One region of the Eikenella sp. Marseille-P7795 genome, then DNA from elsewhere that is predicted to be linked to it. Evidence: riboswitches for the same ligand, from Rfam matches in the RefSeq annotation. Region 1 holds a riboswitch; the other holds the start of a gene.

What was found. A riboswitch is a leader RNA that binds a small molecule or an ion and turns the genes downstream of it on or off. The one in region 1 is predicted to bind thiamine pyrophosphate.
Region 2: another riboswitch for thiamine pyrophosphate. It lies ahead of cytX (putative hydroxymethylpyrimidine transporter CytX); the one in region 1 lies ahead of thiM (hydroxyethylthiazole kinase).

The regions. Positions count from the first base shown of each region.
Region 1 covers NZ_CAKAJZ010000004.1:11,882-15,285, reverse strand. Annotated here, with positions in the region: gene thiD (bifunctional hydroxymethylpyrimidine kinase/phosphomethylpyrimidine kinase) at 1-439, opposite strand, end outside; gene thiM (hydroxyethylthiazole kinase) at 463-1,263, opposite strand; TPP riboswitch at 1,444-1,537, opposite strand; gene tldD (metalloprotease TldD) at 1,788-3,251, opposite strand.
Region 2 covers NZ_CAKAJZ010000005.1:91,027-94,430, forward strand. Annotated here, with positions in the region: gene LG371_RS08695 (aromatic amino acid transporter) at 1-228, shown strand, start outside; gene cytX (putative hydroxymethylpyrimidine transporter CytX) at 394-1,620, opposite strand; TPP riboswitch at 1,809-1,903, opposite strand; gene LG371_RS08705 (DUF1440 domain-containing protein) at 2,089-2,643, shown strand; gene dnaE (DNA polymerase III subunit alpha) at 2,765-3,404, opposite strand, start outside.

The DNA.
Region 1 (3,404 bases):
GCGCTTCGGCTTCGGGCAGGTTGGGCGTGAGCACGTCGGCGAGCGGCAGCAGATGGCGTTTGAGCGCGGAGACGGCGTTTTGCTGCAACAGCGGCGCGCCGCCCTTGGCCACCATCACGGGATCGACCACCAGCCGGCCAAACGGTTTGCCCGCCAGCTTTTCGGCCACGCATTCAATGGTTTCCGCTGTGCCCAGCATGCCGATTTTGCAGGCGGCTACCTGAAAGTCGGCGGCGATGGAATCGATTTGCGCGCGGATAATATCCAGCGGCACTCCGTGGATGGCCTGCACGCCCAGCGTGTTTTGCGCGGTAACGGCGGTGAGCACGCTCATGCCGAACACGCCGCGCATTTGGAAGCTTTTCAAATCGGCCTGAATGCCCGCGCCGCCGCCGCTGTCGGAGCCGGCGATGGTGAGCGCCTGTGCGATTGTTGCCATGATTACCCTCCTCATTCAATTGGTTAAATCCATTCCACGCGTGCCCGATCGGCAGCTTGCCGCGCGCTAATCGAACCGAGATGGTCGATGAGCGACACGGCAAACGAGCCGCTCTGCGTGTCCTGCAAGCCTTGCGCCGCCAGCTCGCCGGCCACGGCATATACGGTGCAGGCTTCGGCCACGGCGTGCAGCATATCGCCCGGCGCGGCCACGGCGGCAAAGGCGCCCACCACGGTGCTGAGCAGGCAGCCGGAAGCGGTAACTTTCGGAAACAGCGGCGTGCCGTTATTCAGCTTGGCGGTGCGGCTGCCGTCGGAAACGTAGTCGGTTTCGCCGCTGATGGCGGCGATGCAGCCGTGTTGCTGCGCGATGCGTTGGGCGATTTCTTGCAAATCGGCCGAGCCGCTGCCCGCGTCCACGCCTTTGGCCTGCCATGCCACGCCGGCAATGTGCGCCATTTCGCCGGCATTGCCGCGCACGGCGGCGAAGCGGATTTCGCGCAGCAGCCGCGCCGTGGTGTCGCGCCGCAGCGCCGTGAAGCCTGCGCCCACCGGATCGAGCACCACCGGCACGCCGGCGCGGTTGGCGGATTTGCCGGCGGCGAGCATGGCTTCCACTTTGTGCACGTTCAGCGTGCCGATATTGAGCACCACAGCCGAGCTGGCGGCGGCGAGTTCGTCCATTTCGTCCACGCTGTCGGCCATAATCGGCGAGGCGCCGATGGCGAGCAGGCCGTTGGCGGAGAAGTTGGCGGATACGATGTTGGTGATGTTGTGCACCAGCGGGTTGCGGGCGCGAACTTGATCCAGATATTTGATTTGCATGTTGTTTGCTCCTTCGGCTTGGCAGGTGCGGGCAAGAAAAACGCCCGCTGCGGGTCGGGCGTGTGGGTGTGTACGAGACAGTGTGCCGGCTTCGGCTGCGCGGGAACGCTGCGCTTTAGCTTCGCAGAAACTCAGCCTTGCTGCGCAAGACATCGTTTTCAGGTAGCCTCCATCAAGCTTAAGGCTGCTCGGATAGTTTCCTACGCCAGTATTAACTGTATCAGGTACAACGGGTATTTTCTCAGCCGCGCCGGCGGCACCCCGACTAATCGCGGGCGGATTATAGCCTGCGCCCGGCTTTTTTGAAACTGCGGCGGGGGGGGGGAAGGTTACCTGAAAGCAAAGCTTCAACGAAGTTAAAACGAGCGTAGCGAGTTTCTGCGAAGAATCAAACATAAACCCTGTCCCACGGCCGCTGCTACGCTGTGTTGCCAAAGGCAAAGGCTACCTGAAAACCCCCATTGCCGTTTTCAGGTAGCCCTTTATTTTTCAGGTAGCCTTTAAGCCATGCACGGCCAAAGCATTCAACCGGCCTCGCTGCCGCCCACCGTCAGCCCGGCATCGATGCGCAGCGTGGGCTGCCCCACGCCCACGGGCACGCTCTGCCCTTCTTTGCCGCACACGCCGATGCCGCTGTCGAGCGCCATATCGTTGCCGATCATGCTCACGTGTTTGAGCACTTCCGGGCCGCTGCCGATGATGGTGGCGCCCTTCACCGGATATTGCAGTTTGCCGCCTTCCACCCACCAGGCTTCCGAAGCGCTGAACACGAATTTGCCGCTGGTGATGTCCACCTGCCCGCCGCCGAAGTTCACGGCATACAGGCCTTTGTCGATGGAGGCGATGATTTCTTCCGGCTCGCGGCTGCCGTTTTGCATGAAGGTGTTGGTCATGCGCGGCATGGGCACGGCGGTGTAGCTTTCGCGCCGGCCGTTGCCGGTAACCGCCATGCCCATCAGGCGGGCGTTGGTTTCGTCTTGCAGGTAGCCGGTGAGGATGCCGTCTTCAATCAGCACGGTTTGGCGGGTTTCGTTGCCTTCGTCGTCCAGATTGAGCGAACCGCGCCGCCGGGCGATGTCGCCCTGGTCCACCACGGTCACGCCCTCGGCGGCCACGCGCTCGCCCAGCCGACCGGCAAAGGCGCTGGTGCCCTTGCGGTTGAAATCGCCCTCCAGCCCGTGCCCCACCGCTTCGTGCAGCAGCACACCCGGCCAGCCGCTACCGAGCACCACGGTCATGCTGCCGGCGGGCGCGGGGCGCGATTCCAGGTTGACCAAAGCCTGCGCCACGGCAGCGTTCACATATTCGCGCAGCCGCTCTTCGGAGAAATAGTCCAGCCCGTGCCGGCCGCCGCCGCCGAAGCTGCCCATCTCGCGCCGTTCGCCCTGCTTGGCCACCACGCTCACGCTCAGGCGCACCAGCGGGCGGATGTCGGCGGCGGTGCGGCCGTCGAGCCGCGCCAGATACACCAAATCGTATTCGCAGGTAAGCCCGGCCATCACCTGCACAATGCGCGGGTCGGCCGCCTTGGCGAGCTGTTCCACGCGGTTGAGCAGCGCCACTTTGGCCGCCGAATCGAGCCCGAGAATCGGGTTGTCGGCAGCATACAGCGCGGGTTGCGTGCGGCTACCTGAAAAACTGCCGGAGCCGTCCAGCTTAATCTGCCGCTCCTGCCCCGCCGCGCCGATGGTGCGCACTGCTTCCGCCGCCTGCCGCAACACCGCCGGATTGAGGCTGTCGGCATAGGCAAACGCGGTTTTCTCGCCCGACACCGCGCGCACGCCCACGCCCTGGTCGATATGGAAGCTGCCGGATTTCACCATGCCCTCCTCCAAATGCCAGCTTTCATAGGCTGTGCGCTGGCAATAGATGTCGGCGTAGTCCACATGGTGCGCGGAAATGGCGGACAGGGCGCGGCTCAGTTCGGCACTGCCGAGCTGGTTGGCATGCAGGAGTTGGCTGGAAACGGTTTGCTGGATGGTGTTCATGTGTGCGACAAGGAAAGCGTGTGGAAAGAAAAGCGGCATTATATAACGGAGCGCACCATGCCGATGCGCCTAGCCTGCAACCGCCCTAAATATTGAAAAAATAAATGGCCTCCATATGGTTCGATAAAAATATTTTCCAGATAAATATTGATA
Region 2 (3,404 bases), on a different contig from region 1:
ACCGGCTTCGTGATCGCCATCAGCTACGTCGGCTTCGCCGCCACGGTGTGGACGGCCTTCGTGCCCGCCCTGCTGCTGCACGCCTGCCGCAAAAAGTTCGGCGCGGGCAAGGGCTACAGCGTGTATGGCGGACGCTGGCTGATGGTGTGGGTATTCCTGTTCGGCCTGGCCAACGTGGCTGCGCAAGTCCTCAGTCGTGCGAATATTTTGCCTGTGTTTACTGGCTGATTGGTTTGCAAAAATTTTTCAGGTAGCCTACCAAGGGCTACCTGAAAACATTTGAGGCTACCTGAAAAATGTAGATCGCGCATTCATACCTAACCTACGGCCGCTTAGAGGCTACCTGAAAAAAGAGGACGCTGCCCGCGCCCTCTTTTATCATGCCTTGCCCGCTCAATTCCCATGCGGGCCCGCCGCAGCTGCACCGCCGGATTTTGCCGCCGCCAGCAGCTTGCGCACCAACACCGTCAGCGCAAAAGTGGCCGCGATCACCGGCAGCGTGGTGCCCAAAGGCGGCTGCCATTCCAGCATTTTGCGGTAGAACACAAAGCCCGCCAGCCACAGCGCCAGGCTCACCCAATCCGCCGCCCCCGCCGCCGGCGCACGTTTCAGCACAAAATAATCCGCTATCTGCACTGCAATCATCGGCGCAAACACCGAGCCGATAAAATACAGAAACGCCTCAAAACGCCCCACATCAAACAGCAGCGCCAGCAGCACGCCCAGCAGCGTTACCCCCGCCGCCACCGCCATTTCGCCCAAGCGCCCACTGATGGCATGGGCGCTCACCCCCGCCGAATACGCATCCAAAAACGTGGTGCTCACCGTAGACAACACCACCACCACAATCCCCGCCGCGCCCAGCCCCGCATATTGCAGCATCGGCGCAATCTCGCTCTGGCCGGCAAACAGCGCCGCCGCCAAACCGATGGCATATATCCACGAGCTAGTGCAGAAATAAGCCAGCGTGGCCGCCAGCGTGGCCGGGCGCGCCTTAGCCGCACGCCGCGTGTAGTCCGACACCAGCGGCAGCCACGACAGCGGCATCACCGCCGCCAGCTCCACCGCCAGCCCGAAGCTCATCGCTTCCGATTGCTGCACAGCCGCCGCCGGCTCGCCCGAGGCTACCTGAAAACTCAGCCACAGCGTGAGCAAAAACAGCGTACTCATCGACACCACATTGATTTTGCTGAAATTGCGCATCCCAATACGCAGCCACAGCAAAATCAGCATGCCGATGATAATGCACCACCCGGCCTGCGCCCCGCTCCAGCCCGCCGTGAGCGCCGCCGCAGCCTGCGCCCCGGTGAAAATCATAATCGCCGTCCAGCCCACCAGCTGCACCACGTTCGCCGCCGCAAACAGCAGCGAGCCGCGCCGCCCGAAGGAAAGCTGCACCGTTTCCATCGCGCTGCGCCCCGTTTGCGCCCCAATCAGCCCGGCCAGGTAAAACAACACCCCGCCAATCACATGGCCGACGGCCACCGCCAACAGCCCCATGCGCCAGCCCAGCGGCGCAAACAGCATGCCGGTGAGGATTTCCGCCACCGACACCGCCGCCCCAAACCAAATCAGCGCCGAAGCGCCCGCCGAAAGTTTACCGCCTTGATCTTGTTCCATTTGATGCCTGCTCCCAGTTGTTCGTTTGCAAAACCAGCCGGGCCTCCGCGCCGCACATGGCCACAAAAAACCCGGCAACTTAGGCCGGGGCACACAACACGCACTGAGAAAAAGGCAGCTTCGCCTTCGGATGCCGGCAGATTCGATTCCAAGCGCAACCCGGCAAGCCAACGCCGCGATGGTTCCATCATCCGCCATAGTTAGTTCCCTACGCCGGTGCTAACCGGATCAGGTACAACGGGTATCCTCTCAGCCGCTTTGCGCAGCACCCCGACTAATTGCCCGCTGATTATACCCCGCCGCCCCGCTTTGTCCAACCAGTTGCCAAACGGGCAGCAGGCTACCTGAAAATATATTCACCCCTCAAGCCCGCACATCTTTGTGCTGTCTATGTATAATACCGCTCACCAACAAGAGAAAACCTTTGCTAGTGTATTGAAAATTTTACTTTTTAAAAAAGGGAATGCTATGAATTTTTCGGACAAACAAAACCGCCAAGTTATCGTGTGGACTACTTTAATCGGCGGCTTTATCAGCTCTTTGGTCAAGTGGGGCTCGGAAGTGAATACCCCGCCGCGCATGCCGGGCGAAATTTCCCCGCCGGGGGCGCATATCGACGCCTGGTTGGGCTGGCTGGGCATCAACCAGCATTCTTTAGACTATACCTATCAGGGCGTGCACGTTTTGGGTGCGGTTACTTTATACCACTGGCTGTTTAGCTTTGCCTTCGCTTTGGTTTATGTAGTCGGATCGATGTATTGGTCGAAGATGCGTTTGTGGTGGGGTGCGTTGTACGGCATCATCATCACGCTGGTGATGCACGGCCTGCTGATTCCCGCCTTCGGCTTCCGCAATCCGAAATATGCCGACGGCGCAACAGGTTGGCTGTGGAACTTGAATTTTGCCGAGCATTTCAGCGAAATCATGGGGCACATTTATTGGTCTGTTTCCATCGAAATCTGCATGATTGCGGTGCTGGCGCATTTCGGCCGCCCCTTGTACGGAAAATGGTGGAATGATTAATGATTGATGGCCGCGGCAAATGGAGCTTGGATTAGCCGCAGGCGTAATCCAACATAAAGAAGCAGATATTGGATTACAGCTTGCCAACTAACCCAACCTGCACCGGTTTTTCAGGTAGCCTCTACCAGCTCACACTCACTTGCCGCTCGCCGAGCAGCGACACCAGCGCTTCGAGCAGCTCGGTGTTCAGGCAGGGCTGCCAGCGGCCGTCGGGGATGAGCTCGCCGGCGGCTTTGCCGTTGGCATAATGCAGGCGCAGGGGGACGCGTTTGCCTTCGCCGCCCTGTTGCAGCAGCTCGGCCAGGCGGCGGATGTCGTGCTGCGGGGAAAGGTGTAGGGTGAGCGCGCGGGCGTAGTGGCTGCGGGCTTCTTGCAGGGTGTAGAGGCGGTTGGCGATGATGCGCAGGCCGTCTTCGCCGCCGTAGTCGTCTTTGCTGATGCGGCATTCGGCAATCAGCACTTGGTCGGCGCGCAGGGTGTCGCGGCCGAGCTGTTCGAGCGTTTCGCCGCTAATCATCACTTCGGCTTTGCCGCCGGTGTCTTCCAGCGTAACAAAGGCGATTTTGCCGCGCTTGCCCACCATGCTGCGCACAGCGGTGGCGAAGCCGGCCACGCGCACGTTGTCGTTGGGCTTGAGCTGCGACAGTTTCGCGGGGGCAAACTGGCGCACTTCTTTTTCGGCAGGGCCGAAGGGGTGGCCGGAAAAATAGAAGCCGATGGCTTGTTTTTCTTCGGCCAGGAGCTCGGCTTCTCCCCAGGCT